3 regions of the Mumia zhuanghuii genome follow, and region 3 is predicted to be linked to each of the others. Evidence: predicted binding sites of a transcription regulator. Region 3 holds the regulator's gene; each other region holds the start of a gene.

Region 1 (10,271 bases), on a different contig from region 3:
ACGACGCGCCGCGGCGACGTCGGCCACCGCGCTCGCCATCGGGACCGCGACGCCGAGCACCTGACGGGTCGTGTGTGCCGCTCCCCCGCCGAAGCCGACGAGCACGCCCGCAGCACCCGTCCGCATGAGGTGCAGGGCCGCCTGGTGCGTGGCGCAGCCGCCGACGATCACGGGGATGTCGAGCTCGTAGATGAACTCCTTGAGGTTCAGCGGCTCGGTCTGGCCGGAGACGTGCTCGGCCGACACGGTCGTGCCGCGGATGACGAACAGGTCGACTCCCGAGTCGACGACCGTCTGCGCGAACTGCTTCGTCCGCTGCGGCGAGAGCGCGCCGGCGACGGTCACGCCCGCGTCGCGGATCTGCTTGAGCCGCTCGTGGATCAGCTCGGCCTTGATCGGCTCCTCGTAGATGCGCTGGAGCCGCACCGTCGCCTCGCGCGGCTCGAGGGTCGCCACCTCCTCGAGGAGCGGGACCGGGTCGTCGTAGCGCGTCCACAGGCCCTCGAGGTCGATGACGCCGAGGCCACCGAGCTTGCCGAGCATGATCGCGGTCTCCGGCGACATGACCGAGTCCATCGGCGCCGCGACGACCGGGATCTCGAACCGGTACGCGTCGATCTGCCACGCCGTCGAGACCTCTTCGGGGTCACGGGTACGGCGGCTCGGCACAATCGCGATGTCGTCGAACGCGTACGCCCTGCGGCCGCGCTTGGCGGCGCCGATCTCGATGTCCATGACCGCAGTCTAGTGAGGCCACCCGCGGCCGTCCGACCCCGTACGGGCGGTCAGAAGCGTGCGTAGTTGGGCGCCTCGACCGTCATCTGGATGTCGTGCGGGTGGCTCTCCTTGAGACCGGCCGCCGTGATCCGGACGAACTGGCCGCGCTCCTGGAGCTCGGGGATGGTCCGCGAACCCACGTAGAACATCGACTGGTGGAGACCGCCGACGAGCTGGCGGACGACGGCACCGAGCATGCCGCGGTAGGCGACCTGCCCCTCGATGCCCTCGGGAACGAGCTGGTCGTCGCTGGTGACGTCGGCCTGGAAGTAGCGGTCCCGGGAGTAGGACTTCTTGCCGCGCGAGGACATCGCGCCGAGCGAGCCCATGCCGCGGTAGGACTTGTACTGCTTGCCGTTGACGAAGATCAGCTCACCGGGGCTCTCCTCGGTGCCGGCGAGCAACGAGCCGACCATCACCGTGTCGGCACCGGCGACGAGCGCCTTGGCGATGTCGCCGGAGTATTGAAGGCCGCCGTCGCCGATGAGCGGCACGCCCGCCGGCTTGGTCGCACGCGAGGCCTCGTAGATCGCGGTCACCTGCGGCACACCGACGCCCGCCACGACCCGCGTCGTGCAGATCGAGCCCGGGCCGACGCCGACCTTGACCGCGTCGACGCCCGCGTCGACCAGTGCCTTGGCGCCGGCGTACGTGGCGACGTTGCCGCCGATGATCTGGACGTGGGAGGTGGCCGGGTCCGCCTTGAGCCGCTGGATCATCTCGAGCAGTGCCCTGGCGTGCCCGTGGGCCGTGTCGACGACGAGCACGTCGACGCCCGCCTCGACGAGTGCGGTCGCGCGGTCCCAGGAGTCACCGAAGAAGCCGACGGCCGCACCGACGAGCAGACGCCCCTGGGCGTCCTTGCTCGCATGAGGGAACTGCTCGGACTTCACGAAGTCCTTGACCGTGATGAGGCCGCGCAGGTGGCCGGTCTCGTCGACGAGCGGGAGGCGCTCCTTCTTGTGGGCGCGCAGCAGCTCGGCGGCGTCCTCACGGTCGATGTCGACCGGGCCGGTGATCAGCGGCATCGTCGTCATGACCTCGCCGACGGTCTTCTTGGACCACTCGGCGACCGGGACGAAGCGAAGGTCGCGGTTGGTAACGATGCCCAGGAGCTTGTCGTCGCCGTCGACCACCGGGAGCCCCGAGACGCGGTACTCGCCGCAGATCTCGTCGAGCTCCTCCAGCGTCGCCTTGGGGGTGATCGTGATCGGGTTGGAGATGACGCCGGTCTGGGTCCGCTTGACGAGATCGACCTGGTAGGCCTGGTCCTCGACGGACAGGTTGCGGTGGAGGATCCCGATGCCGCCCTCGCGGGCCATCGCGATCGCCATCCGCGCCTCGGTGACGGTGTCCATCGCCGCAGAGATCAGCGGGATGTTGAGCTCGATGCCACGAGTCAGCCGTGCACGGGTGTCCACCTCGCTGGGGATGACGTCGGTCTCCCCTGGCAGGAGGAGGACATCGTCGTACGTGAGACCCAGCGGTGCGAACTTCTCGGGTACACCTGCCGCGTTGAGATCCATGAGGCCCTTCCTTGCGCGCCGACGTCCCCATCCTAACGAGGACCTCCGTGCGCACTCCAACGCCGACTGCGTCTCAAGACTTCCCGCCACGTCGTGCGGCGCCGGTCACCCCCGAGTCTCGACCTCCGAGCCCCACAGGCCGGAGAGCCACCAGGGCCGGTCGCGATCGCTCGTGCGGTCGTCACGGTCGTCGTCGCGGTCGTCGCCGCCACGGCCCCGGTCATCGTCGTGGTCGTCGCGATCGCGGTCGGACTCTTCGCCGCGCGGCTCTCTCGGGTCGGGCGTCCAGGGAGGGGCCGGCGTGGGCGATGCGGTCGGCGGCGTGCCCGGGGGCGCAGGAGGCCCGTCGGACGGACGCCTGTCCTGCGGCTCCTTCTCGTCGCGGTCGCCACCGTCTGCGCGCGACTCGTCGCTCGCGAGCTGCTCGCCGGAGACGGACCGGCTCGCGAGCGCGTCCGCGTCGGCACGCCCGGCGACCATCTCCGGCGACGTCGGCGCAGCGGTGGCCGGAGGCGTACGCGGAGCCCGCGCGTCACTGGCGTTCGGGTCGGCAAGCCCCTCGCCCAGACCTACGGCCCGCTCGACGACGAACTGCAGCGGCGCGACGGGGTTGCCGGCGACCGCCTGGCTGACCCCCATCGACAGCAGCACGGCAGCAGCCGTGCCCATCGTCGCGGCCCGACGCGTGTGGCGGGCCGCGACAGGGGCGACATGGCGACGGTGCGAGCGGCCGGCGCGCAGCGGGACGGGCGCCGGAAGAGCCTCCTTCGAGGTCGTCGGCGTCGCAGCCGCGTCGTCGAGCAGGACCGCTCGCCACGACGCCAGCGCCTCGAAGACGGGGTCGTCCGGGACATCGCCCGCGATCAGCGCGTCGAGCAGCTCGTCGTCGTGTGCGACGGGGTCATAAATGCCGCTCATGCACGCACCTCCCCTCGCGTGATCTCACGGGCCCGGTGCAGCGCACGCAGCCGCTGGAGCGCGCGGTGCTGAGCGATCCGGACAGCGCCGGCCGTCATACCCATGGTCATGCCGACATCGGCCGCGCTCAGGCCCATCGCGACGCGGAGGACCAGCACCTCGCGGAGACGCTCGGGCAGCGAGTCGAGGAGGTCGAGCACGTCCTTCGCTTCGAACCGGTCGAGGACCTCGCTCTCGGCCGACGCCGCGGTGTCGCCGAGGTCGGGGACGACCTCGACGAAGATGTGCCGCGACCGGTACGCGCTGCGCTGCGCGTCGGCAACCTTGCGGCTGCCGATCGCGTACACGAACGCCTCGAACGGGACACCGTGGTCCTCGAACGTCGGAAGTGCCTGGAAGACGGCGATGCAGATCTCCTGCGCGACGTCGTCGGCCAGCTGCCCTCCGTCGCGATAGCCCGACAGGCGGGCGCGACAGTAGCGGTGCGAGACCGTACGGACGTCTCGCATCAACGCATCCATGACGTCGCTGTCGCCGATCGCACGGTGCGCGAGATCGGTCAGGTCAGCCTCGCCGGCGAGGTGGCTGGGGAGCATCGGGGGTCGTCCTCCAGGTCGGGCAGGGGTGAGACGGGTCCGAGGGCCAGGACGGCGCCCGAGCTGCGCCAGGACATACCGTCCCACGTCCGCCCGCGACACGCCAGAACCGACGCGCCAGAACGACGGACGGCCCGCCCCGGGAGAGGGGCGGGCCGTCCAGTGACTCGTGCCGCAGCTGGCGGCGCGAACGACGTCAGTGCGAGTGAGCGCCTGTGCCGTGCTCGTCGTCGGCGGGCTTCTCGACGACCAGGGTCTCGGTCGTCAGGAGCATCGCCGCGATCGACCCGGCGTTGGCCAGCGCCGAGCGGGTGACCTTGACCGGGTCGAGGACGCCCTGGGCCACCAGGTCGCCGTACTCGCCGGTCGCCGCGTTGTAGCCCTGGCCGCTCTCGCGGACCTTGGCGACCACGACGTAGCCGTTCTCGCCGCCGTTCTCGGCGATCCAGCGCAGCGGCTCGACGGCCGACTTGCGGACGATCGACACGCCGACGGCCTCGTCGCCCGTCAGACCGAGGTCGCCCTCGAGGACCGACACGGCGGTGACGAGAGCCGAGCCGCCGCCGGCGACGATGCCCTCCTCGATCGCCGCACGGGTCGCGGAGACCGCGTCCTCGATGCGGTGCTTCTTCTCCTTGAGCTCGACCTCGGTCGCGGCACCCACCTGGATGACGCAGACGCCGCCGGCGAGCTTCGCGAGGCGCTCCTGGAGCTTCTCGCGATCCCAGTCGGAGTCGGTCGACTCGATCTCGGCCTTGATCTGGTTGACGCGCGCCGCGACCTCGTCGTCCTTGCCAGCGCCGTCGATGATCGTCGTGGCGTCCTTGGTGATGACGACGCGACGGGCGGTGCCGAGGTCCTCGAGCCCGATCTGGTCGAGCTTGAGGCCGAGGTCCGGGGTGACGACCTGCGCACCCGTGAGGACCGCGATGTCCTGCAGCATCGCCTTGCGGCGGTCACCGAAGGCCGGAGCCTTGACGGCAACCGAGGTGAACGTGCCGCGGATCTTGTTGACGACCAGGGTCGAGAGCGCCTCGCCGTCGACGTCCTCGGCGATGATCAGCAGCGCCTTGCCCGCCTGGACGACCTTCTCCAGCAGCGGCAGGAGGTCGGCGATGGCCGAGATCTTGCCCTGGTTGACGAGGATGTAGGGCTCGTCAAGGACGGCCTCCATGCGCTCGGTGTCGGTCACCATGTAGGGCGAAAGGTAGCCCTTGTCGAACTGCATGCCCTCGGTGAACTCGAGGTCGGTGCCCATGGTGTTGGACTCCTCGACGGTGATGACACCGTCCTTGCCGACCTTGTCGAAGGCGTCCGCGATGAGCCCGCCGATGTGGGCGTCACGCGCGGAGATGTTGGCGACGTGCGCCATGTCCTGCTTGTCGTCGACGTCGCGGGCGAGCTCGAGGAGCTTCTCCGAGACGGCCTCGACGGCCTTGTCGATACCGCGCTTGAGCGCCATCGGGTTGGTGCCGGCGGCCACGGCGCGCAGGCCCTCGTGGACCATCGCCTGGGCGAGCACGGTCGCCGTGGTGGTGCCGTCGCCGGCGATGTCGTTGGTCTTGGTGGCGACTTCCTTGGCGAGCTGGGCGCCGAGGTTCTCGAAGGGGTCGTCGAGCTCGACCTCACGCGCGACGGTGACACCGTCGTTGGTGATCGTCGGCGCGCCCCACTTCGAGTCGAGCACGACGTAGCGGCCCTTCGGACCGAGCGTCACCTTGACGGTGTCGGCCAGGATGTCGACGCCACGCTCGAGCGACCGACGAGCATTCTCGTCGAACTCAAGAATCTTGGGCATAGGGATCCTTCTGGTGTGTGTCGGGCCCGGAGCCGGGCCCGTGTGCGGCGGACGAGCAGGCCCGCCCCAACAGCGCGAGGCCGCCGGGGCGAGCGAGGTCGTTACTTCTCGATGACCGCGAGGACGTCACGCGCCGACAGGATCAGAAACTCCTGGCCGTCGTACTTGACCTCGGTGCCGCCGTACTTGCTGAAGACGACGACGTCGTCGACCTTGACGTCGACGGGGATGCGCTCGTCGCCGTCCTCGTTGAAGCGGCCCGGACCGACAGCCAGGACCTTGCCCTCAGTGGGCTTCTCCTTGGCGGTGTCCGGGATGACCAGACCAGATGCGGTGGTCTGCTCCGCCTCGAGAATCTTGACGACGATACGGTCCTCGAGCGGCTTGATGGTGACCGACACTTGTCGACCTCCCCTTTCGGTGTGACCCCGTACGCGGTTGTTCACCCGTACGACATGACTGGGAATGTGGTCCTGCGCGGTGCTTGCACGCACGCCGTCGCGGGGATCGTGCGCCGCTGCACCGTTAGCACCCAGGATACGAGAGTGCTAACCCCCACCGTAGGACGGGGCTAGCACTCGGTCAAGCAGAGTGCCAATCAGTGCCGCTGCCAGACTGGGGCAATGGAGCTCGCGACGTTCGAACTGCTCCTCGGCGCGCAGGGGCAGCGGGTGCTCCACGAGGCGGCCGAGTCGTACGGGCGCGTCGACGACCTCACCCTCGGGACACGGCTGCGAGCAGCCGGGCATCCTCCCGAGCTGGTCGCCGCCGCGATCGGGCAGGTCGCGCTGCGCCGACGTGCCGCGTCCAAGCTCGGCGCGGAGGCGGCATCGATGTACTTCACGCCGGACGCCCTCGAGCAGGCCACCCGCGCCGCCGTCTCGGCCCACCGGGCAGACCGGCTGCAGACGCTCGGCCCGCGCACGCTGGTCGACCTCGGATGCGGCATCGGGGCCGACCTGGTCTCCTTCGCCCGGGCGGGACTGCACGTGCACGGCGTCGAGCTCGACCCGGTCCGCGCGGCGATGGCCCGCAAGAACCTCGCCGTGCTCGGCCTGCGCGGGACGGTCGAGCTCGTGGATGCGACCACGGTCGACACCGCCTCGTACGACGTGGCCTTTGTCGACCCTGCGCGCCGCGACGGCCGAGGGCGGACGTTCGACCCGCAGGCGTTCACCCCGCCCTGGCCGTTCGTCGAGTCGCTGCTGGCCGGGCACGGTGTCGCCAAGGTGCTCCCGGGGATCGCGCACGACCTCGTCCCGGACGGTGTCGAGGCGGAGTGGGTCAGCGAGCGTGGCGACCTCGTGGAGGCCTGCCTGTGGGGGCGGGCGTTCGCCGGCGCCAGGCGGCGCGCGACCGTGCTGAACCCGACGCTGCTGGGCCCGCAAGGAACGGCCACGCTCACCGACGAGGACGCCCCCGAGGACACGCCCGCGGGCGAGCCCGGCGAGTGGTGGTACGAGCCGGACGACGCGGTGATCCGGGCCGGGCTCGTCACCGCGGTCGCCGCACTCACCGGCGGTTGGCTCGTCGACCCGCACATCGCGTACGTTTCCAGCGCGACCCTTGTCGTGACTCCGTACGCCCGCGCGTTCCGCGTCCTCGAGGAGCTGCCGTACCGCGAGAAGCAGCTGCGCGCCGCGTTGCGGGCACACGACGTCGGTACGCTGACCATCAAGAAGCGCGGCGTCTCCGTGGTCCCCGAGGTACTGGTGAAGCGCCTGAGGCTCACCGGATCGGTGACCGCGACCGTGATCCTCACCCGGGTCCAGGGCGAGGGTCGGGCCTTCCTCGTCGAGCCGGTCAGCGCACCCCGCGCATCTGCTTGAGCACCCACGGGCTGATCAGCGCCAGCGCCAGCCCGATGGCGATCGCGACCGCCCCGAGGATCCCGAAGTAGCGGCCCTCCTGCCCCGCGTCGAACAGGCGCGTGTACTGCTTCGCCAGCGTCCCCGACAACGCACTGCCGAGCGAGACCGAGAGGAAGAACAGCGCCACCATCTGCGTCTGGAACGCCTGCGGGGCGAGCTTGGTCGACGCCGACAGGCCGACCGGGGAGATGAGCAGCTCGGCGACGGTGAACACGAGCAGGATCACCACCATCGACGTCAGCGGCACCGAGCTCGGCGCGGCGTTCGCGAAGGGCAGGAACAGCAGGAAGCCGGTGCCCATCACGATCGCTCCCCCGGCGAACTTCAACGGCGTCGACGGCTGCCGGGTGCCGAGCTTGGTCCACAGCGCGGCAAAGACGCCGGCGAGCACGATGATGTAGACGGGGTTGATCGCGTTGACCCAGGAGACAGGCATCTCCCACCCGAGGATGTCCCGGTCGAGCTGTTTGTCCGCATAAATGGGGACCACCGTGAACTGCTGCTGGTAGAGCGCCCAGAACGCGGCGCTCGTGACGAAGAGCGGGATGAACGCGACCACCCGCGAGCGCTCCACCGAGGTGATGCGGCGGCTGGAGAGGATCACCGCGAAGTAGGCGACCGACGAGGCCAGCACCACCCAGACGACGACGTCGGACAGGTTGTCGGCCGTGAGCAGCCCGGCCAGGGCAGCCCCAGCGATCACCACGACGGTGCAGGCACCGACGACGACCCAGCGCATGTACTGGGCGCGCGGGAGAGGGTTTGACGCGACCCGCGTCTCGGCGGGGATGCGGTGACGCCCCATCGCGTACTGGACGAGGCCGATCGTCATGCCGATCGCGGCGAGCCCGAAGCCGTAGTGGAAGCCGAGCTCGGTCTGCGCGAGTCCGGTCAGCAGCGGCCCGAGGAACGCGCCGAGGTTGATCCCGAGGTAGAACAGCGAGAAGCCGCCGTCGCGCCGCGGATCGCCCGCGTCGTACAGCGAACCGACCATCGACGTGGCGTTGGCCTTCACGCCGCCGCTGCCGAGGGCGATGCACACGAGCCCGACGCCGACCCCGGCCAGGCCGGGGATCACCGCGAGCGACAGATGCCCGACGACGATGACGATCGCGCTGAAGAACAGCACCCGCTCCTCACCGAGGAGCCGGTCGGCCAGCCAGGCGGCGAGGATCGTCGACAGGTAGACCATGCCGCCGTACGCGCCCACGATGCTCGTCGCCGCGCCCTCGTCGAGGCCGAGCCCGCCCCTCGACGCGGAGTAGTAGAGATAGATCGCGAGGATGCCCTGCATCCCATAGAACGAGAAGCGCTCCCACATCTCCACGCCGAACAGCGTCGCGAGCGGCCGCGGGTGCCCGAAGAACGAGCGGTCGGTGCGGCTGTCGTACGCCGTCGGCTCCTGCCTCGCCATCTCTTCACGGTCGCAGCGCGGACGCGATCGAGCCACCTGGCGTACGGCCCCGGACGCACCGGTGGCGGGGCACCCCTCACGGTGCCCCGCCACCGGCGGTCATCGAGCGGCTGTCAGCGCGGGAAGTGCTGCAGCAGCTTGCAGGCGAGCCACTTGAGCCACTTGAACGGCTCACGCAGCGGGTTGGGCTGCGGACCGCACTTGTCGACCGGGGGCTCCGACGCCTTCTTGACGGTCACGGTCACCTTGCCGGTGGCCGTGCCGCCCTTGCCGTCGTCCACCGTGTAGGTGAACGTGTCGGTGCCGGAGAACCCGGCCTTGGGTGTGTACGTCACGGTCGCGCCGCTGCCGCTCACCGCGCCCCCTGCCGGCTGGGTGTACGAGTACGCCAGCGGGTCACCGTCGGCGTCGGCACCCTTCAGCGCGATCGCGACCGCCTTGCCCTGATCGGTCGTCGCCGACACGTCACCCGCCGTGGGCGGCGTGTTCGTCGGCGGCTCCTCGACCTCCTTCACCGTCACGGTCACCGTGCCCGTCGCCTCGGCCTCACCGTCGGACACGGTGTAGTCGAAGCTGTCGGTCCCGAAGAACCCGTCGTCCGGCGTGTACGTGACCGTCGCGCCCGACCCGGAGACCGTGCCGTTGGCAGGCTCGGTGTACGAGTACGTCAGCGCGTCCCCGTCGGCGTCCGCACCCTTGAGCGTGACCTCGACGGCCTTGCCCTCGTCGGTCGTCGCCGACACGTCACCCGCCGTGGGCGGCGTGTTCGTTGGCGGCTCCTCGACCTCCTTCACCGTGACCGTCACCGCGGCGGTCGCGGTGTCGGTGCCGTCGGAGACGGTGTAAGAGAAGGCGTCCTCGCCGAAGAACCCGTCGTCCGGCGTGTACGTCACGGTCGCACCCGAGCCGCTCACCGTGCCGTTCGCCGGCTGGGTGTAGGTGTAGGTGAGTGCGTCACCATCGGCATCCGCACCCTTGAGCGTGACCTCGACCGCCTTGCCCTCGTCCGTCGAGGCACTCACGGCCTCGGCGGTCGGGGGCGTGTTGGGCTCGGCCACGTCACGGACCGTGATCGCCACGGTTGCCGTGTCGGTGCCGCCCTTGCCGTCGTTCACCGTGAACGTGAAGGCGTCGTTGCCCACGAACCCGTCCTCGGGCGTGTACGTCACCGCCGGACCGTCACCTGTCACCTCGCCGTTCTCCGGCTGGGTGTAGGCGTACGAGAGGTCGTCACCGTCGGCATCGCTCGCCGCGAGCGTGATGTCGACCGGCGTGTCCTCGTCGGTCGTCGCCGATCCGTCGAGCGCGACCGGCGCGGCGTTCGGCTTCTCGCCGACTGTCACGCTGACGGTTCCCGTCGCCTCGGCCTCG
Region 2 (10,271 bases), 680 kb from region 3:
GCCCTCGACGAGCAGTGCCAGGGCGAGCATCGGGATCGGCGGGACGACCGACATCCAGAGGGTTAGGTGCAACGGGTTCGACGGACGGGCCTGCCGGTTCGCGAGGTTGCCGAAGGCCCATCCGAGGGCGCCGAGCAGGGTCAGTACGACGGGGAGGAGCGCCGCCGTCTGCGACCGGTGCCACGCGACTCCGGCGAGCCCGGCGATCGCGAGGAGGATCCCGAGGACCTGACGGCCGCTCAGGCGCTCGCGGAGCAGGACGCCGGCGAGGACGACGGTGAACGGGGCGGACGCCTGGAGGACCAGCGAGGCGAGCCCGGCAGGCATGCCGGCGTTCATCCCGGCGTAGAGGAAGACGAACTGCGCGATCCCGAACCCTGCCCCGTACCCGATCAGCCAGCGCAGCTCCACGTCCGGCCGCGGGACGAGCAGGATCGTCGGGATCGCCATCAGGCCGAACCGCAGCGCTACGCAGAACATCGGCGGGAAGTGCTCGAGCGAGGCGTGGATGGCGAGGAAGTTCAGCCCCCAGGTGACCGCGACGAGCACGGCGAGGGAACGGTCACGGGAGGTCACGCGTCCCAGCGTGCGGGCCTTCTTGGATGTAGCACAAGCGACTATTTCTCTTGTCACCTTGTAGCGTTGCTTCAATGAATGGAGACGGACTCGACGTCGACAAGCTCGCGGTTCTGCGCGAGCTCGCCGAGCGCGGGAGCATCACGGCGGTCGCCGCCGCGACGTACCGGACGCCGTCGGCGATCTCCCAGGCCCTCAAGGCGCTCGAGCGCGAGCTGGGGGCGGTGCTCGTCGAGCGCGACGGCCGCGGCGTACGGCTCACCGAGGCGGGCCACCTCCTGGCGGAGGGAGCCGTCGAGATCGCGCAGGTGGTGGCACGGACCCGGGCACGGTTCGAGGAGTTCCGTGGTGACGTGCGCGGCGAGGTCGCCGTGGCGGCGTTCCCGAGCGGCGCCGAGATGCTGCTCGCGCCGCTCGTCCCTCGTCTGGCCGCCCACGCGCCTGGCGTCACCGTACGGCTCAGCGACCTCGACCTCGCCGAGCACGACCTCGCGGCGGCGACCGCCGACCACGACGTCGTCATCGGCCACTCCGTCGTGGCGGTGCCCGACGCCCGTACGACGGGCCTGCACGTCACGCCGCTCCTGCGTGAGCCGCTCGACGTCGCCGTCGCGGAGGGCCACCGGCTCGCGACGCAGGAGCGGGTGCGCCCCGAGGACCTCGCCGGCGAGCCGTGGATCGGCGTGCCGGAGGGGCACCCGTTCGACCTGCTCCTCCCGATGCTCGCCGTCGACGGACAGGCGCCCCAGGTCGTCCAGCGGTTCCTCGACAACCACGTCGTCGCGGCGTTCGTCGCGTCGGGGCAGGGGATCGCGCTCCTCCCGCGCCTGTGGGCGACGGCGGCACAGCCGCGGGACGTCCGGCTGCTCGGGCTCGACGGTGTGCGAGCGGGCAGGCACGTCTTCGCGCTGGCGCGACCCGACCGTGCCGAGCGTGCAGCGGTCCGAACCGTGCTGAGTGACCTCGAGGTGGTGGCCGGCGAGCTCGCCGCGCGCGTCAGCCGATGACGCGCGCCCAGAGGTTCTGGATCTCGCCGGACGTCGAGCGGCTGATCCAGTCCAGCCTCACCGGGAGACCTTCGGGGGCGTCGAGGACCGGGGTGCCGGCGCCGACGAACCGGGGCACGACGTGCAGCATCACCTCGTCCAGCAGGCCCGCCTCCAGAAGACGCCTCGCGGTGACCGCACCGAGCACGACCACGTACTTGTCGCCGGCCGCCTCCGCCGCGACCGCGTAGGCGTCCTCGACCGTGCCGGTGACGAAGACGATCCCTTCGGCGGGAGGCTCGTCCGGGTCGTGGGTGTGCACGACGATCGGCCCCTCCCACGCACCGCCGTACGGGCGGGCCGTGAGCGCGTCGACGAGGGCGTTGTCGCCCATCGCGGGCTCGACGAGGAAGCCGATCTCCTCGTCGGGGCCCGTGATGAAGCCGTCGAGCGAGGCCGTGGAGTGGTAGAGCGAGGTCGCCATGGGCAGGTCCTTCGGTCGGGATCGGAAGGGGGGACCGGCCGTCCCTGGGGAACTCATCGCGTGCCCCAGTCTTTGCACTCGCTGGGCCCGAGTGCTAGAAAGGGCGTTAGCACTCGTCTCGTACGAGTGCCAACGTACGAACGGGACAGGTCGATGAGGTTCGAAGGTCACGGCGAGAAGGGATCGCCGCGGACGCGGGCCGTCCGTCGCGGGCATCGCCCTGAACCATCCACCTCTACGCGGAGGAATCGCGGGAGATATGCCTAAGACCATTGCATTCAACGAGGAAGCCCGCCGCGGCCTCGAGCGAGGGATGAACGTCCTCGCCGACGCGGTGAAGGTGACCCTCGGCCCCAAGGGCCGCAACGTCGTCCTCGAGAAGAAGTGGGGCGCTCCGACCATCACCAACGATGGTGTGAGCATCGCCAAGGAGATCGAGCTCGAGGATCCCTACGAGAAGATCGGCGCCGAGCTCGTCAAGGAGGTCGCCAAGAAAACTGACGACGTCGCGGGCGACGGCACCACCACCGCCACGGTGCTCGCTCAGGCGCTCGTGCGCGAGGGCCTGCGCAACGTCGCGGCCGGCGCCAACCCGATCGCGCTCAAGCGTGGCATCGAGAAGGCCGTCGAGGCCGTCTCCGCCCAGCTGCTCTCGATGGCCAAGGACATCGAGACCAAGGAGCAGATCGCTTCGACGGCCGCGATCTCCGCTGCTGACCCCATCGTCGGCGAGATCATCGCCGAGGCGATGGACAAGGTCGGCAAGGAAGGCGTCATCACCGTCGAGGAGAGCAACACCTTCGGGCTCGAGCTCGAGCTCACCGAGGGCATGCGCTTCGACAAGGGCTACATCTCGCAGTACTTCTACACCGATCCTGAGCGCATGGAGGCGGTGCTGGACGACCCGTACATCCTCATCGCGAACTCCAAGATCACCTCGGTCAAGGATCTCGTCCCCGTCCTCGAGAAGGTCATGCAGTCGGGCAAGCCCCTGCTGATCATCGCCGAGGACATCGAGGGCGAGGCGCTGGCCACCCTGATCGTCAACAAGGTCAAGGGCACCTTCAAGTCCGTTGCCGTCAAGGCTCCGGGCTTCGGTGACCGCCGCAAGGCCATGCTGACCGACATCGCGATCCTCACCGGTGGCGAGGTCATCAGCGAGGAGGTCGGTCTCAAGCTCGAGAACGCCGACATCTCGCTGCTCGGCACCGCGCGCAAGGTCGTCGTCACCAAGGACGAGACCACCATCGTCGACGGTGGCGGCTCGGAGGACCAGATCACCGGACGGGTCAACCAGATCCGTGCCGAGATCGAGAACTCCGACTCTGACTACGACCGCGAGAAGCTGCAGGAGCGCCTGGCGAAGCTCGCCGGCGGTGTTGCGGTCATCAAGGTCGGCGCGGCCACCGAGGTCGAGCTCAAGGAGCGCAAGCACCGCATCGAGGATGCCGTGCGCAACGCGAAGGCGGCCGTCGAGGAGGGCATCGTCGCCGGTGGCGGCGTGGCACTCGTCCAGGCCACCGCTGCGGCGTTCGAGAAGCTCGAGCTCGAGGGTGACGAGGCGACCGGCGCGGCCATCGTCAAGTCGGCCTCGACCGCTCCGCTCAAGCAGATCGCCGTGAACGCCGGCCTCGAGGGCGGCGTCGTGGCGGAGAAGGTTCAGGGGCTTCCCCTGGGTCACGGCCTCAACGCCGCGACCGGCGAGTACGTCGACCTCATCGCTGCAGGCATCCTCGACCCGGCCAAGGTGACCCGCTCGGCGCTGCAGAACGCAGCCTCGATCGCGGCGCTCTTCCTCACCACCGAGGCCGTCGTCGCCGACAAGCCCGAGAAGAACGCTCCGGCCATGCCGGGCGGCGACATGGGCGACATGGGCGGCATGGGCTTCTGATCTCAGAACCCACCGTCTGAGCTCGGCTCAGCACCACGCGGCGCCCCGTCGGTCCTCGGACCGGCGGGGCGCCGTCGCGTCACGTGGTCCTCAGAAGGTGTCCTCTCCGGGGAAGGACGCCTGGCGGATCTCGGTTGCCTGCACGTGGCACGGCAACGACTCCTCGCCCTCCTCGGGGACCTCGCAGTCGTACAAGGTCCAGCCCTTCCGCCCCTCTAGCTTCGTGAGCACCATCGGACTCCCGTCGGTGTCGAAGGAGACTTGGGGAATGTCGCGCCGATCCTCCTCGATCCGAAGCTCGGTGCGCTGCTTCGTCGCGACGTCCTCCACGACGACGGGATCGCCGGGGCGACCGTCCTGGTGCACCGAGTTCCCGGCGATCAGCCTCAGCCGCCCGTCAGGGGAGAGGTACTGCTGCTCACCGTCGTGCTCGCCCTCCAGGCGTACGACCGCCCAACCGTCGAGACCGCCACCTGGTCCACCTCGGCCGAGCTCGCCCGGCCCGTAGGTCAGGATCGTTCGGCCGGCGACACCCGAGACCATCAGGTCGCCGGTCACCTCGGGTTCGAAGAACCCGGCGTCGGTCATCGTGTTCCAGATCCGGTACTCGGTGCCGGCGTCCGACCGCATCGCGATCACCACGATCCCGGTCGCGACACCGTGGATGACCCCGTCGCTCGCAGGTGTGTCGGTGTCGGACTTCTGGAGCGGGATACGTCGCCGCTGCTCCTTGCCGTCGACGAGGTCGTACACGTGGACGGTCGTACGACCGTCGGCTCGGCTCGTCCAGGCGACCGTCGACGACGCCACGTCCGCGGCCAGGCTCGGGGACCAGTCGGGATCGTCGCTGACCAGGTCGCCGATCGGCGTCTCCTCTCCCTCTGGCGTCATCAGGTACGGCCGGCGGTCGTCGCCCAGATAGACGACTCCCTCGGGGGTGGCCACTGCCATGCCTTTGGGGCCGCCGTGGGTGCGCGTGTGCAGGGTGCCGTCCATCGCCACCTGCGTGGCTGCGGCGAGATAGACGTGGAGGCCGTCGGTCGGCTGTACGGCCAGCGGCGCCTGGTCGTCGGCGATCAGCGGTCGGACGAGGATGCTGCCGACGGCGATGGCCCCGGCGGCGGCCAAGGCCACGGCGGGGACGAGCATGCCGGCCCGCGGTCGAGAACGTGCAAGGTGGCGACGCGTGAGCGCCACCATGTCAGGCTCCGGTACGGGGCCAGAGGTGTGGTCGGCGACGGAGTCGCGGACGAGGGTCTCGAGGTTCATGCCGGGCTCCTGCCGAGGTCGATCGTGGATCGCGGGGTGTCGCCTTGGTCGGGATCTGGGTCGAGGCCGTGGCCGCGCGCGGCGAGCTCGGTGCGCAGCATCCGCATCGCCGCGCTCGTCCGGCTCTTGACCGTGCCCGGTGGGATCTTGAGGACAGCGGCGACCTCGCGCTCGCTCAGGTCCTCGAAGTAGCGGAGAACGACGACGGCGCGCTGCTTGGCGGGGAGCCGTTGCAGACAGCGCCACACGATGTCGGAGGTTGCGACCGCGTCATCGTGTCCGCCGCTGGCTCGCTCGGGCACGTCCGGCACCGACCGCTCCACGTGGCGCCAGCGCCGGCGCCACCCGTCGCGCACCTCGTTGACGATCATGCGTCGCACGTACGCGTCGGGGCTGTCGGCGGCTCGGACTCGCTGCCATGCTGTGAACGCCTTCGCGAACGCGGACTGCACCACGTCCTCAGCGTCGTCGCGGTTGCCGGTCAAGGCGTGTGCGAGCCGGAACATCGGCGTCCAGCGCGCGGTGACGAACGCTTCAAAGGCGTCGCGCTCTTGGGGGGTCATGATCCTAGGGACGCTAGCGGGCGCAAGATCGGTTCACTCGCGTTCCGAGAAAGCTGCCGCAGGGTCGTACGGTGGCGAGGTGTACGTGCCCCGCTTCAACGCCCTCGACGACGACGCCGCGATCGACACGCTGATCCGTACGGTCGCTGCCGGCGATCTCGTGACCGCGGACGCCGACGGCATCCCGTACGCGACGCGCTGCCGCTGGTCTGGCTGCGCGACGAGGACCGCGTGATCGCGCACATGGCGCTCGCGAACCCACACTGGCGCACCCTTGCCGACGATGCGCCCGCGCTGATCGTGGTCACGGGACCGCAGGCGTACGTGTCGCCGTCCTGGTATGCGGCCAAGGCCGAGCATGGACGTGTCGTCCCGACCTGGAACTACACGCGGGTCGAGCTGCGCGGCACGGTCCGTGTGCACCGCGACGCCTCATGGCTCCGCGCCGCCGTCACCCGGCTGACCGATCTCCACGAGCAGCCGCGTGCGGAGCCGTGGGCGGTGACGGATGCGCCCGAGCCGTTCGTCGAGGGGCAGCTGCGGGGGATCGTCGGGATCGAGATCGCGGTCACCTCTGTCGAGGCCAAGGCCAAGCTCAGCCAGAACCGTTCGGCCGCCGATCAGGCCGGGGTGATCGCCGGGATGCGGGCAGAGGGTGGTGCCGAGCCGCGCGCGGTCGCCGACGCGATGTCAGCTCACTCCTCGTCGACGTCGGCCCACGACACGGCATCGACCAGGTAGACGAGCTCACCCGCGCGCGGCTCCCGCGCCTGCAGCACGTGGAAAGCCGGCGAGAACGGCCCCCCGAGGTCGACCACCGTGGCTCCGGCACCGAGCACGGCGCGCGTGCGCGACGGCGGTGCGGTGAGGTCGATGCGGGTCACCACACCCGGGGTCACCCAGACGGGGACCCCGCGCATCGTGCCCGACAGCTGGTGGTGGAAGTGCCCGCACAGCACCGCCTGGACGTCTGTCCCTGCGACCGCGTCGGCCAAAAGGTCGCGATCGTGCAGCCCGACGTCCTTCATGATCAGCGACGAGTCGAGGGAGAGCGGGGGATGGTGGAGCGCGACGATCGTCCCGTACGGCGCGGGCGTCGCGAGCTGGCCCCGCAGCCACGCGAGCTCGCCGCCGCTCAGCTCGCCGTGGACGGCGCCGGGCACGAGGCTGTCGAGCGTGATCACCCGCAGGCCGCCGACGTCGCTCACGGCGGCGCGCTTGCCGGCTGAGCCGCCGGCGAGCCGCCCCACGTCGCGTCCGTCGGCGTCGAGGTGCCCCGAGCCGAGCGCCCGCGTGAACGCACCGCGGTCGTCGTGGTTTCCGGTCGTGTAGACGTGCGGGATGCCGCGCTCCGCGGCGAACGCGCCCACCATCTCGCGGACGGCGACGCATCCTTCGTACGAGCCGTCGTCAGCGATGTCGCCCGTCACGAGGACGAGGTCGAGGGCGGGGACGTGGCGTGCGTCGTGGAGCAGCCCTTCGAGCGCGGTGACCGCGTCGACACCGTCCTCGTCAGGACCGGTACGGCTCACGTGGGTGTCGGAGAGGTGGAGGAGGCGATGCGTGGTCGGCACCCCACGCAGCCTAGGTCACCGAAGGTGCTCGACGGCCGCCGTCATGAGTGCCCGGGCGTAGCGGCGCTGCCCGGCCGCCGAGCGCATCGTGCGGGCGTCGCGGCGGTTGCGCATATTGCCCAGCTCGACCATCACGGTCGGGATGCGGCTGAGGTTGAGGGTGCCGAGATCGCCGCGACGCACCAGACCACGACCGCCGGCCGTGTACGTCGAGCGGTGGAAGCCACGCTGCTCGAGCGCCGCGCGCACCTCGCGGCCGAACCGGGCGGAGCGTACGACCGCGCCGCGACGCTTCGTGGTGATCACGTGGAACCCGCGTCCCGACCGGGTCGCACCGTCGCCGTGGATGCTGATCTTGAGGTCGGCGGCTCGTTCGCGTCCGCGGTAGCCCGCGTTGCCGAGCTTGCCGCGGACGTCGACGCACGGCCCCCACAGGCGCCGGCTGTTGCGGCTTCGGGTCATGACGACCGTCGCGCCCAGCGCCTCCAGCTGTGAACGGAGCCGGACGGCGACGCGCCAGGTGAACGTCGCCTCGGGATATCCGGAGGCCGTCGCGGTGCCCGTGGTGTTGCAGGCCTTGCGCAGACCGCCCGCGTTCACCTGCCGGTTGATCTTGCGCGGGAACCGGGAGTTGCCGAGCTGATGGCCGGGGTCGATCACGATCGTCCGGCCCGCAAGCGGTGCAGCGGCGGCGGCCGGGACGACGGTCAAGGCGGCCGGGACGATGGCCGCGCCGATCTGGACGCTCGCCGTCGGTCTCGTCTGCGGAGCCTGGGCAGGAGCTGCGACGAGGGCAGCGCCGACGCAGGCGACCACGAACGCGGGCGAGAAGCGCATCCTGGGAGGCTACCCGGATCGCGAGGTCGCCGTCGCGTGTGCCGTGCGGACACCGCCCGATCTGGCACGCTGTGGGCATGCCAGCCGCGGACGCCGGACGATCGGGGTCGGCTCGCCCCCTCCCGGACGGTGTCGGCGACACCGCCGATCCGTCGCAGCCTAGGTGGCGTCGTACGGTCCGCACCGTCGGTCCGTGGATCCTGACCGCCCTGATCCTGGTCGTCCTCGTCACCCTCGCGCAAGGGCTGGAGTGGGCGGAGGTGTGGGAGACGCTCACCACCCTGCACTGGTGGCAGCTCGCCGTCCTTGTGCTCGGGCTGCTGATGAGGCAGCTCCTCAACTGCCTGCCCCTCGTGTGGTTCATCGACGGATGCAGCGTGCCGCGTGCCTTCCAGAACGACCAGGCCTCGGCCGTGATGTACGCCGTTGCACCCCCGCCGGCGGACTACGTGACACGAATGGCGATGTTCGGCTCGTGGGGCATCGCGTTGCCCGCGGCGACCGCCGGTGCCGTGATGAACACCCTGAGCTTCTACGTGATCCGCTTTGGCGCCCCGCTCCTCGGCGTCCTCGTCATGATCGTCACCGGGATGTACGACTCCGCGGAGATCGTGCCGGCACTCCTCAGCGCGTTGATCAGCGTCGCCATCCTGCTGGCGATCTGGCTCGGCTTCCGAGACGAGCGGCTCGCTGCCTCGATCGGCGGCTGGGCCGCGCGGGTGGTGGGCAGGTTCAAGCGGGGGATCGACATCGACGCGTGGCGGGACTCGGTCGTCGCGTTCCGCCACGCGGCGTACCGGCGCGTCAGCTCGGCGCTCCCGCGCTCCCTTCTCGCGCTCGTCGCGATGGTCGTCGTCGACGCGGGCCTGATCGTGCTGTCGATCCGATTCGTCGGGGTTCCCGCCGACCAGCTCTCGGCTGTCCCCGTGCTGACGGCGTTCCTCGTGGCCTATCCGCTGACTGCGCTGTTCTTCTCCGGCCTCGGCGTGCTCGACGCGGTGGTGATCGCGACGCTGCTCTACCACGTCGACGTCGACAGGAGCCTCGAACCAGAGCTCGTCGCGGCGTTCCTGATCTGGCGCGTGATCTCGTTGGGTGTCCCGCTCGTCCTCGGGGCTCTGTCGCTCATCGCCTGGAAGATCGAGCTCGCCCGACGCTGAGACTGCCCACGTTGCGCGGCGCCCCGTACGCTGAGCACATGCTGTGGCTGTTGATCATCATCGGGATCGTCGTCCTTGCCTACGTCTATCGCGTCCAGCTCCTGTCGAAGGTGCTCGGACAGGACGAGGCCCGCGTGCGCCGGATGCTCGAGCGTCGCAAGGGCGACCGCTAGTCCCTATGGGGGCCTCCGGTCTCGCCGCGGGGATCTTCGTGGTCCTCGCGCTTCTCGGGCTGGCCGCGCTCGCCGCCATCGGCCTCGCCCTCGTCGTCGCCGGTGTGCTCGCGCGCCAGCGCCGCGGCTCCACCTCCCTGCTCTGGTCGGGCGGGGGTGTGCTCGTCGCCGTGGCAGTCACCGTGATCGCGACGGTCGTCTGGGCGCGGCTCTCCGGCGATCCCGGGACGCTGCGCCTCGACGTCAGGGAGCCGGTCACGGTCGCCTCGCTCGACAAGGAGGAGATGCCCGGGTTCCCCGGCGCGTTCGAGTACGACTCCGACCGGGTCGCGCTGGTGCTGCCCGACGGCTCCCGGTTCGCGACCGACGTCTATACGGCGACGCTGTGGGCCGACGGGGACCAGGTCACGTCGGTGCAGCTCAGCGACCGGGCGATGCCGACCGAGGACGCGGTGGCAGTCGTCCAGGGCTGGGCCGACGCGCTGGGCGCACGCCCGATCGGCCTCGGCACCGCGGCGGGCACCCGCTGGTCGGACGCGGTCCTCGCGGGCGGGCTCGAGGCCGAGCTCTCGCTGCAGCCGATCGGTGCCGGGGCGCAGTCACGGCCGTTCCTGTCGATCGAGCTCACCTCCTGACGGCGCTCACCCGCACAGGTGCTCAGCCGCACAGCCGAAGTGCCGTCAGTGCGTACGCCCTCGCGCAGCCCATCACGTCGGCGATCTCGACGTGCTCGTCGACCGCGTGCGCGTCGCCGATGC
Region 3 (10,271 bases):
ACGCATCCCCAAGATCGTCGACAACCTGGCCGTCGTGAAGCCGACGTTCATGGGCGCGGCGCCGCGCATCTTCGAGAAGGCCTACGGCCGCATCGTCGGCATGATGGAGGAGGAGGGCGGCGTCAAGCTCAAGCTCTTCACCTGGGCCACCAAGGTCGCCGCGCAGGTCAAGCAGCTCGAGCGCGAGGGCAAGCCTGTCCCGGCGGGCCTCAACCTCCAGCACAAGATCGGCGACAAGCTCGTCCTCTCCAAGGTGCGCGAGCGCTTCGGCGGACGCATCCGCTTCTTCATCTCCGGTGCCTCGGCGCTGTCCCAGGAGGTCGCGGAGTGGTTCGAGGCTGCCGGCATCCTCATCCTCGAGGGCTACGGGCTGACCGAGAGCGCCGCGGGTTCGTTCGTCAACCACCCAGACCATTACAAGCTCGGCACGGTCGGACTGCCGATGCCCGGCACCGAGGTCAAGATCGCCGACGACGGCGAGATCCTCATCAAGGGTCCGGGTGTCATGCAGGGCTACCACAACCTCGAGAGCGAGTCGGCGTCCGCGATCATCGACGGCGGCTGGTTGGCGACCGGTGACATCGGTGAGATCGACGCCGACGGGTTCCTGAAGATCACCGATCGCAAGAAGGACCTCTTCAAGACGTCGGGCGGCAAGTACGTCGCACCGTCGTACGTCGAGGGCATCTTTAAGGGCGTCTGCCCGCTGGCGAGCCAGATGGTCGTCTACGGCAACAACCGCAACTTCGTCTCGGCGCTGATCACGATCGATCCCGACGCCGCGACGCTGTTCGCCGACAACCACGGGCTCGCGGGCAAGTCTTACGCGGAGGTCGTCTCGTCGCCGCAGATGCAGACGGCGATCGAGGGCTACGTCGACCAGCTGAACTCCAAGCTCAACCGCTGGGAGACGGTGAAGAAGTGGGTCGTGCTCGACCACGACCTGACCGTCGAGGAGGGCGAGCTGACGCCGAGCCTCAAGCTCAAGCGCAAGTACGTCGAGGACAAGTTCAAGGACACCCTCGACGGCTTCTACGCCGACGCCTGATCCGAGCGCGTCCGGAGGGGTCGTACCGCAAGGCGGTGCGGCCCTTCCGTCGTTCTACGGCAGGAGGCGGCGTACGACGACGTCGGCGAGGAGGCGACCCTGCAGCGTCAGGACGAGCCGGCCGGCGTCCGCGAGCGGTGCGGCCTGGACGAGTTCCTCGGAGACCAGCGCCGGTACGGCCGCCCGCCCGGCGTCGTCCAACCTCTCGATCGGCATGCCGTCGCGCAGGCGTGACTCCAGCAGAACCTGCTCCACCCGTCGCGTCTCGGCATCGAGGATCTCGCGTCCGTGCCCGGGAGAGACGCCGTCAGCGAGCCGCTTCGCGTACGCCGCGGGGTGCTTGACGTTCCACCAGCGGGTGCCGGCGACGTGGCTGTGCGCCCCGGGACCGAAGCCCCACCAGTCTGCGCCCGTCCAGTAGAGCTCGTTGTGGCAGCATCGGGCCGCCTCGTCGCGCGCCCAGTTGGACAGCTCGTACCAGCCGAGCCCGGCGCAGCCGAGCCGCTGGTCGGCCGCCGCGTACATGTCGGCCATCAGGTCGTCGTCCGGCGCGGCGATCTCCCCGCGTGCCACTCGCCGAGCGAGCGCCGTGCCCTCCTCGACGATCAGCGCGTACGCACTCACGTGGTCCGGATCGAGCGCGAGCGCCGTGTCGAGCGAGCGCTCCCAGTCCGCGAGCGACTCGCCTGGCGTGCCGTAGATGAGGTCGACGCTGACCTGTGCGAACCCGGCCTCGCGGGCCCACCGGACGACGTCGGGCATCCGTGCCGGGTCGTGGGTGCGGTCGAGGGTGGCGAGGACGTGCGGGACCGCGGACTGCATCCCGTACGAGATCCGGGTGAAGCCGCGCGAGCGCAGCGTCGCGAGCGACTCCGGCGTCACGCTGTCGGGATTGGCCTCGGTCGTGGCCTCGTAGCCGTCGGCGAGCCCGAACGTCTTGTCGAGGCCCTCGAGGATGCGGCCCAGGTCGTCGGACGAGAGCAGTGTGGGCGTCCCGCCGCCGACGAACACCGTCTCCACCCGGGGGAGCGGGCGGTCGGCGCGCTCCAGGACCCGCGCCGCGAGGTCGATCTCGGCCAGCACGGTGTCGGCGTACGAGTCGTGTGAGGCGCCAGGCCCGAGCTCGGACGACGTGTACGTGTTGAAGTCGCAGTAGCCGCAGCGGGTCACGCAGAACGGGACGTGCACGTACGCCGCGAACGGCGCCGCTCCGAGCGCCTGCAGCGAGGAGGAGGGGAGGGCGCCGTCGGTGGGGACAGCTTCACCCTCAGGCAACGTCGACGGCATGCGTCCAGTGTCTCAGGGCGCCGCCAACGACCCTTGCGGCCGGAGCTGCTGCGGCCTATAGTGCTAGTCAAGTAGCACATTAGGAGTATCCGATGATCGAGTTCCACCTGGACTCCCGCTCGGGGGTCTCGGCCTACCTTCAGCTCGTGCAGCAGGTGCGCCGCGCCCTGCGGCTCGGCCTGCTCGCCGAGGGCGACCAGCTCCCGACCGTGAAGGACGTCGCCCACCAGCTGGCGATCAACCCCAACACCGTCCTGAAGGCCTACCGCGACCTCGAGCGCGACGGCCTCGTCGCGCCGCGGCCCGGTGTCGGCACCTTCGTCACCCGGACCCTCACCGACAACACGCTCGCGGCGCACGGACCCCTCCGTACGGACCTGCAGCGCTGGCTCGCCAAGGCCCGCCGTGCCGGCCTCGACGACGAGAGCATCGAGGCGCTGTTCACGACCACCTTTCGCGCCGCCTCCGAGGAGGACATCGCATGACCACCGCACTGAGGACGCATGAGCTCGGCAAGAGATACGGCCGAAATCGGCAATGGGCCCTGAAGGACTGCACCCTCGAGCTCCCGACCGGTCGCGTGGTCGGTCTGGTCGGCCCGAACGGTGCCGGCAAGAGCACGCTCCTCGGTCTGGCGGCCGGGATGCTGGTGCCCACCGCAGGGCGGGTCGAGGTCCTGGGGGAGGACCCGTCGTCGGGTGCCGACCATCTCGCGCGCGTCGGCTACGTGAGTCAGGACACTCCGACCTACCGGGGGATGAGTATCGCCGATCACCTTCGCCTCGGCGCGAAGCTCAACCCGCGATGGGACCACGGGCTGGTCCACGAGCGGATCGCCCGGCTCAGTCTCGACGCCCGGCGCCGTACCGGCACGCTGTCGGGCGGCCAGCGTGCCCAGATCGCGCTCACGTTGGCGATCGGCAAGCGACCGGAGCTGCTGATCTTGGACGAGCCGGTCGCCGCTCTCGACCCGCTGGCCCGTCGCGAGTTCATGCAGGACCTCATGGAGGCGGTCGCCGAGCACGACCTCACGGTCGTGCTCTCGTCGCACCTCGTCTCCGACCTCGAACGTGCCTGCGACTTCCTGGTGGTGCTCGTGGACTCGGAGGTCCGGGTCGCCGGCGACCTCGACGACCTGCTCGCCTCGCACCGCCGCATGACCGGGGCTCGGCGCCCATCCGACGCGGCGCCTGCCGGACATCACGTGGTGACGGCGAGCCACACCGAGCGGCAGAGCACGTTCGTGGTCCGCACAGACGGGCCGCTGATCGACCCGTCATGGGACGCGACCCCGTTGGGGCTCGAAGATCTCGTTCTCGCCTATCTGCGCAATGACGCCTCGTACAAGCGCCCGCGCCCGACCGTGGAGGTAGTCCGATGATCTGGCTGACCTGGCGCCAGATGCGCCCCCAGGCCGTGCCGACGGCGCTCGGCGTCGCCCTGCTGCTCGCCGCGCTCGCGGCCACCGGCCCGAGTCTGGGCGACGCGGCCGAGAGCAGCTCGTTCCTGGACGGAGTGACCTCCGACGGACTCAAGGTCACGCTCTACTACGCAGGCATCGCGGCGGCGTACGCGCTGCCAGCCGTGGTCGGCGCCTTCTGGGGTGCGCCGATGGTCGCGCGCGAGCTCGAGACGCGGACCCACCGGCTCGCGTGGAGCCAGTCGGTCACCCGTACGCGCTGGCTGGCCACGAAGCTCGGCCTCACCGCGCTAGTCACCGCTGCCGTCGCCGGTGTGCTCGCGTGGGGTGTGACCTGGTGGGCCGGTCCCATCGACCGCGCGGTCACCGCCGGAGATCGGACGGACGTGTTCGCCGTCGCCCGGATCGAGCCGGCGCTGTTCGGGGCGCGGGGGAGCGTACCGATCGGCTACGCGCTGCTGGCGCTCGCGATCGGTGTGCTCGCCGGCCTCGTGATCCGGCGGACCGTCCCGGCGATGGCGGTGACCCTCGTGCTGATCGTCGCCGCCCAGGTGCTGGTCCCCGCGGTGCTGCGTGCCCACCTGGCCGAACCTGAGACCACTGCGACCTCCATCACCGACGAGAACCTCGTCGGGCTGTTGGTCGGTGGGGCCGAGGGGCCTGGTGACGAGATCACCAGCGTGGAGGAGATCCAGGTCAGCACCGAAGGGACGGGTGAGTGGGAGCTCTCCAACGTCACGGTCGACGCCGACGGAACGACGCTGGCGACCCTGCCGAAGTGGGTCGTCGACTGCGGCGGGCCGCCGCCGGGTGAGAGCGCCAAGGCGGGCGCTCGGGAGGCGTGCTTCGAACGGCTCACGGCCGACGGCTACCAACAGCAGGTCACGTCGTACCCGTCCAGCGCCTTCTGGACGCTGCAGTGGCGCGAGACGGCGCTGCTCCTCGTGCTGGCGCTCGGCCTCGGTGGGTTGTGCTTCTGGCGGGTCCGAGGGGACGTGCCGTAGAGGTTTCGACAGGCTCAAGGTTTCGACAGGCTCAAGGTTTCGACAGGCTCAAGGTTTCGACAGGCTCAACCAGCGGTGGGTTGCGTGACGAAGTCGATGAGCTCCTCGACCCGACCGAGCAGCGCAGGCTCGAGGTCGGCGTAAGAGGAGACCGTACCGAGGATCCGCTTCCAGGCGTGCGCGATGTCGGCCTGGTTGCGGTGCGGCCAGCCCAGCGCCTGGCAGATGCCGTGCTTCCACGACATCGTCCGCGGGATCATCGGCCACTTCGCCAGCCCGAGGCGGTCCGGCTTCACGGACTGCCAGATGTCGACGTAGGGGTGGCCGACGACCAGCACGTGCTCCTTGTACGGGCCGCGCAGCACCGAGGCGGCGATCCGTGACTCCTTCGACCCGGGGACGAGGTGGTCCACGAGCACGCCGAGGCGGCGCCCGTGCCCCGGCTTGAACTGCGCGACCACCGACGGGAGGTCGTCGACGCCTTCGAGGTACTCGACGGCGACACCCTCGATCCGCAGGTCGTCCCCCCACACCTTCTCGACGAGCTCGGCGTCGTGTCGCCCCTCGACATAGATCCGGCTTGCCCGGGCGATCCGGGCCTTCGCGTCGTGGACGGCGACGGACCCCGAGGCGGTGTGGGTGGGGCGGGCGGGGGCGGCGGCACGGACGGGCGCCTTGAGGATCACGGGCTTGCCCTCCAGCAGGAAGCCCGGGCCGAGAGGGAACGTACGGCGCTTGCCGCGGCGGTCCTCGAGCTCGACCGTGCCGAGGTCGCGGTCGGTACGGGTGACCGCGCCGCAGAAGTCGGTCTGGACCTCCTCGAGCACCATCCCGACCTCCGCCTCCCGCTCGGTGGAGCGTCCGCGCTTGGGGACGCGCCAGTCGCCGGAGAGGACGTCGGAGCCGTAGCGGTCGTGAGTCACGAGGAGCACGGTAGTCGAGGCGGCGGGTCCACCAGGGCGGCACACGCCGCCGGGGCGCCACGCGCGGCTGGCCTTGCTGGCTAGACTGGCACTCACGGCACACGAGTGCCAGACGTGCGAGAAGGGACGAGGCGGTGGAGGTCGTGCTCGACGAACGCAAGCTCGCGGTCCTGCGCGCCATCGTCGAGGACTACGTGGCGACGCGGGAGCCTGTGGGCTCCAAGACGCTGGTCGACCGGCATCAGCTCGGGGTCTCGCCGGCGACCGTCCGCAACGACATGGCGGTGCTCGAGGAGCAGGGCTTCATCGCCCAGCCCCACACCAGCGCAGGTCGCATCCCGACCGACAAGGGCTATCGGCTCTTCGTGGACCGGCTCGCCTCCGTACGACGCCTGAGCATCCCTGAGCGGCGGGCGATCGAGTCCTTCCTCGACGGGGCCGTCGACGTGGACGACGTGGTGCAGCGCAGCGTGAGGCTCCTGTCGCAGCTCACCCACCAGGTCGCTCTCGTGCAGTACCCGACGCTCACCCGCTCCACGGTGCGTCATGTCGAGCTCGTCCCGATGGACCGCGGCCGCATCCTCCTCGTGCTGATCACGAGCTCGGGCCGCGTCGACCAGCGCATCATCGAGCTGCCCGAGGAGCCCGGCGAGCATCTGCTCGGCGAGCTGCGCGGCAAGCTCATCGCGGCCGCCGTCGGCCAGCGGCTGCCCGACGCGTCAGCGACCGTCGCCGACCTCATCACGGCCTTCCGACCCGAGGAGCGGCCGATCGTGACCGCTGTCGTCGCGACGATGACGCGCGCCTTCTCCGACGAGCGCTCCGACGAGCGGGTCGCGGTCGGCGGTGCCGCCAACCTCGCGCGCTTCGGGGCCGACTTCGACACCTCGATCAAGCCGGTGCTCGAGGCGCTCGAGGAGCACGTGGTGCTGCTCAAGCTCCTCGGCGAGGCCACCTCTCCGAGCATGCTCACCGTACGGATCGGCGCCGAGGTGCCGTACGAGGAGCTGTCGGCGACCTCGGTCGTCGCGACGGCGTACGGCAGCACCGACGAGCCGCTGGCCACCCTCGGCGTCGTCGGACCCACCCGCATGGACTATCCGGGCACGATGGCGGCCGTGCGTGCCGTCGCCCGGTACGTCGGCCAGACCCTCAGCGATTGAGAACAGACAAGGACGCATGAGCCAGGACTACTACGGGACCCTCGGTGTGAATCGCGATGCGACACCCGAGGAGATCAAGAAGGCATACCGCAAGCTCGCACGCAGCCTGCACCCCGACGTCAACCCCGACCCGGAGGCACAGGAGCGGTTCAAGACGGTCACCGTCGCGTACGAGGTGCTGTCCGACCCCGAGAAGCGTGCCTTCTACGACCGCGGCGGCGACCCGCTCGGCAGCGCGGGTGGCGGCGGCGGCTTCGGCGCGGGGTTCTCGTTCAGCGACATCATGGACGCGTTCTTCGGCCAGCAGACCCAGCGCGGTCCGCGCGGCCGGACGCGTCGCGGCAACGACGCGCTGATCCGCATCGCGGTGCCGTTGGCCGACGCCGCCTTCGGCACCACCCGCGAGCTCAAGGTCGACACGGCCGTCGTGTGCGGCACGTGCCACGGCAACGGTTCGGCCGACGGCGCGGATCCGGTCACCTGCCAGACCTGTCAGGGCCACGGAGAGGTGCAGCACGTGCAGCGCTCCTTCCTCGGCGACATCCGTACGGCGCGCCCGTGCCCGACCTGCGGGGGCTTCGGCTCGGTCATCGTCAACCCGTGCGAGGAGTGCTCCGGCGACGGCCGGGTGCGCGCGCGCCGCACGCTCACCATCAAGGTGCCCCCGGGCGTCGACTCCGGGACGCGCATCCAGCTCACCGGCGAGGGCGAGGTCGGCCCGGGCGGTGGGCCCGCCGCCGACCTGTACGTCGAGATCGAGGTCGAGCCGCACCAGGTGTTCACCCGCTCCGACGACGACCTCTACTGCGACGTACGGGTGCCGATGACCGCGGCGGCGCTCGGCACGCAGATCGACCTGCCGACGCTCGAGGCTGACGCCGACGTCGAGGGCGCGGAGCCCACGATCGGCTTCGACATCGCGGCGGGCACCCAGTCCGGCGAAACGGTGACGATCCGGGGCCGCGGGGTTCCGCACCTACGCGGTGTCGGGCGTGGCGACCTCAAGGTCCGCATGGTCGTCGAGACGCCCACCAAGCTCGATGAGGCACAGCGAGACCTCCTCACGAAGCTAGCCGTCGAGCGTGGCGAGGAGCGGGTCGAGGCGGAGTTCGCTGCACCCCATCGCGGCAGTGTCTTCGGCCGGATCCGGGACGCGTTCCGCTGAGGCCAGGAGGATTCGTGGTCGCACGGGGGCCGGTGGCCCGCATACCATGGTCGAGTCCCGACCGAGCGAAGGAGAACTGCCCCCGACGGGGGTGCCGATGAGTACGCCTGAACCCTTGCAGCACACCGTCACGATCCCGGCGAGCATCCCGATGGTGGCGCTGCTCGGCCCCGCCGACGAGTTCCTCCGCCTGATCGAGTCCAGCTTCGACGCCGACGTCCACGTCCGTGGCAACCAGGTCTCCATCCGCGCAACGGCGGCCGAGTCCGCGCTGGTCGAGCGGTTGCTCGATGAGCTGGTGACGATGATCCGGACCGGTCAGGGCCTGACGACCGAGACGATCGAGCGCAGCATCGCGATCCTGCGGACCGAGACTGAGGAGCGTCCCGCCGACGTCCTCAGCCTCAACATCCTGTCCAATCGCGGCCGGACGATCCGTCCCAAGACGCTCAACCAGAAGCGGTATGTCGACGCGATCGACAAGCAGACGATCGTCTTCGGCATCGGGCCCGCCGGCACCGGCAAGACGTACCTCGCGATGGCCAAGGCCGTGCAGGCGCTCCAGTCCAAGGACGTCACGCGGATCATCCTCACGCGCCCTGCGGTGGAGGCCGGCGAGAACCTCGGCTTCTTGCCGGGCACGCTCAGCGAGAAGATCGATCCCTACCTGCGCCCGCTGTACGACGCGCTGCACGACATGCTCGACCCCGAGACAATCCCCAAGCTGCTCGCGGCCGGGACGATCGAGGTCGCGCCGCTGGCCTACATGCGTGGAAGGGCTCAGCCGGTTGACCGCGCTGTGCTGACGCCGACGGGCTGGCAGCGAATCGGCAAGCTGCAGGTCGGCGATCTCGTTATCGGACGGGACGGTCGACCGACGCCCGTTCTCGGTGTCTACCCGCAGGGTGAGCGTGACGTCTATCGCGTCACCGCCCAGGACGGGGCGTCGACGCTGGCGTGCGGCGAGCATCTGTGGACCGTCCGCACGGCGTCGGACCGTCGGCGAGGGCGCAGCCGCACGCTCCAGACACGCGAGATGATCGGCAAGGAGCGGGCGCTGCACGCTCGCCGATACGAGATTCCGATGGTCGACCCGGTCGAGATGGAGCCGAAGGACATCCCGATCGACCCGTACGCACTGGGGCTGCTGCTCGGCGACGGCTGCCTCACGACCAAGACGACCCCGACGTTCACGACCGCCGATCCAGAGCTGGCCGACGCGCTCGAGGGACTGCTTCCCGCGATCCAGGTCGCCCGCCGTGGCTCCGACTACGACTACGTGCTCCGACACACCGAAGGTGGACGCGGCGGCCTTCGCATCGCGAACCCCGTCACCGTGGCCGTCAGGGATCTCGCGCTCGTGCACAAGACCTCACCCGCCACGTTCGTGCCTGTCGCGTACCTCTACAACTCGCGTGAGGTCCGGCTCGGTGTCCTGCAGGGCCTGCTCGACAGCGACGGCGGGACGGTCACACAGGACGGCCGGACCTGCCGGATCCAGTACACGACGACGTCGCCACGGCTTCGCGACGACGTGACCTTCCTCGTACGTTCGCTCGGCGGAGTCGTATACGTGCATACGCGTCAGGCGAACGGTCGCAAGCCCGGGCTCGCGAGGGGACGTGAGGTTGCCTATCGGCACGACGCCTACACGCTCGACATCCGGCTTCCGGAGGGTGTCACGCCGTTCCGCCTCGCGCGCAAGGCAGACGCGTACGCGGCAACCGGTGGTGGTCGGCCGATGCGGTTCATCGACTCGATCGAGCCCGCCGGTCGTGCGGAGACCGTGTGCATCGCGGTCGGTGCTCAGGACTCGCTCTACGTGACGGACGATTTCTTGGTTACGCACAACACGTTGAACGATGCGTTCATCATCCTCGACGAGGCCCAGAACACCTCGCCCGAGCAGATGAAGATGTTCCTCACCCGGCTCGGCTTCGGCTCCAAGATGGTCGTCACCGGTGACATCACCCAGATCGACCTGCCGGGTGGCACGCGCAGCGGCTTGCGGGTGGTGCGCGAGATCCTTGACGGCGTCCGGGACATCTCCTTCCAGATGCTGACCTCCGCGGACGTGGTCCGCCACAAGCTGGTCGGTCGCATCGTGGCCGCCTACGACGAGTATGAGGACGAAGGTCATGAACGTCGACGTACTCGATGAGTCCAGCTGGCGCGACGAGTCCGGCGAGCCGGTCGACGTCGAGCGCCTGACCCGCCTGTCGCGGTTCGTGATGACCGAGATGCGGCTGGCCCCGGCCACC

The links. Region 3 encodes HrcA, which represses chaperone genes, less so after heat shock. Its sites were predicted from a motif close to TTGGCACTCGNNNNNNNCGAGTGCCAA; they were not measured.
Region 1: a site for HrcA is predicted at 6,187-6,213, ahead of groES (co-chaperone GroES). Genes of this name have one in related genera too.
Region 2: a site for HrcA is predicted at 2,153-2,179, ahead of groL (chaperonin GroEL). Genes of this name have one in related genera too.

What each region holds. Positions count from the first base shown of each region.
Region 1 is NZ_JBHUFT010000002.1:531,628-541,898, reverse strand. Features, by position in the region: gene ACFSDF_RS05760 (GuaB3 family IMP dehydrogenase-related protein) at 1-735, opposite strand, end outside; gene guaB (IMP dehydrogenase) at 786-2,303, opposite strand; gene ACFSDF_RS05750 (hypothetical protein) at 2,409-3,221, opposite strand; gene ACFSDF_RS05745 (sigma-70 family RNA polymerase sigma factor) at 3,218-3,817, opposite strand; gene groL (chaperonin GroEL) at 4,014-5,615, opposite strand; gene groES (co-chaperone GroES) at 5,717-6,016, opposite strand; gene ACFSDF_RS05730 (class I SAM-dependent methyltransferase) at 6,239-7,444, shown strand; gene ACFSDF_RS05725 (peptide MFS transporter) at 7,419-8,900, opposite strand; gene ACFSDF_RS05720 (Ig-like domain-containing protein) at 9,014-10,271, opposite strand, start outside.
Region 2 is NZ_JBHUFT010000008.1:46,509-56,779, forward strand. Features, by position in the region: gene ACFSDF_RS08520 (EamA family transporter) at 1-576, opposite strand, end outside; gene ACFSDF_RS08525 (LysR family transcriptional regulator) at 651-1,583, shown strand; gene ACFSDF_RS08530 (dihydrofolate reductase family protein) at 1,573-2,046, opposite strand; gene groL (chaperonin GroEL) at 2,306-3,937, shown strand; gene ACFSDF_RS08540 (hypothetical protein) at 4,028-5,206, opposite strand; gene ACFSDF_RS08545 (SigE family RNA polymerase sigma factor) at 5,203-5,769, opposite strand; gene ACFSDF_RS08550 (hypothetical protein) at 5,849-6,004, shown strand; gene ACFSDF_RS08555 (FMN-binding negative transcriptional regulator) at 6,001-6,510, shown strand; gene ACFSDF_RS08560 (metallophosphoesterase family protein) at 6,465-7,343, opposite strand; gene ACFSDF_RS08565 (N-acetylmuramoyl-L-alanine amidase family protein) at 7,359-8,180, opposite strand; gene ACFSDF_RS08570 (hypothetical protein) at 8,258-9,340, shown strand; gene ACFSDF_RS08575 (hypothetical protein) at 9,379-9,513, shown strand; gene ACFSDF_RS08580 (hypothetical protein) at 9,519-10,148, shown strand; gene ACFSDF_RS08585 (ArgE/DapE family deacylase) at 10,171-10,271, opposite strand, start outside.
Region 3 is NZ_JBHUFT010000008.1:727,682-737,952, forward strand. Features, by position in the region: gene ACFSDF_RS11885 (AMP-dependent synthetase/ligase) at 1-1,048, shown strand, start outside; gene hemW (radical SAM family heme chaperone HemW) at 1,103-2,335, opposite strand; gene ACFSDF_RS11895 (GntR family transcriptional regulator) at 2,428-2,820, shown strand; gene ACFSDF_RS11900 (ABC transporter ATP-binding protein) at 2,817-3,716, shown strand; gene ACFSDF_RS11905 (ABC-2 transporter permease) at 3,713-4,759, shown strand; gene ACFSDF_RS11910 (DUF3097 domain-containing protein) at 4,825-5,691, opposite strand; gene hrcA (heat-inducible transcriptional repressor HrcA) at 5,826-6,845, shown strand; gene dnaJ (molecular chaperone DnaJ) at 6,862-8,010, shown strand; partial or broken gene ACFSDF_RS11925 (PhoH family protein) at 8,108-8,788, shown strand; partial or broken gene ACFSDF_RS11930 (LAGLIDADG family homing endonuclease) at 9,113-9,601, shown strand; partial or broken gene ACFSDF_RS11935 (PhoH family protein) at 9,686-10,171, shown strand; gene ybeY (rRNA maturation RNase YbeY) at 10,149-10,271, shown strand, end outside.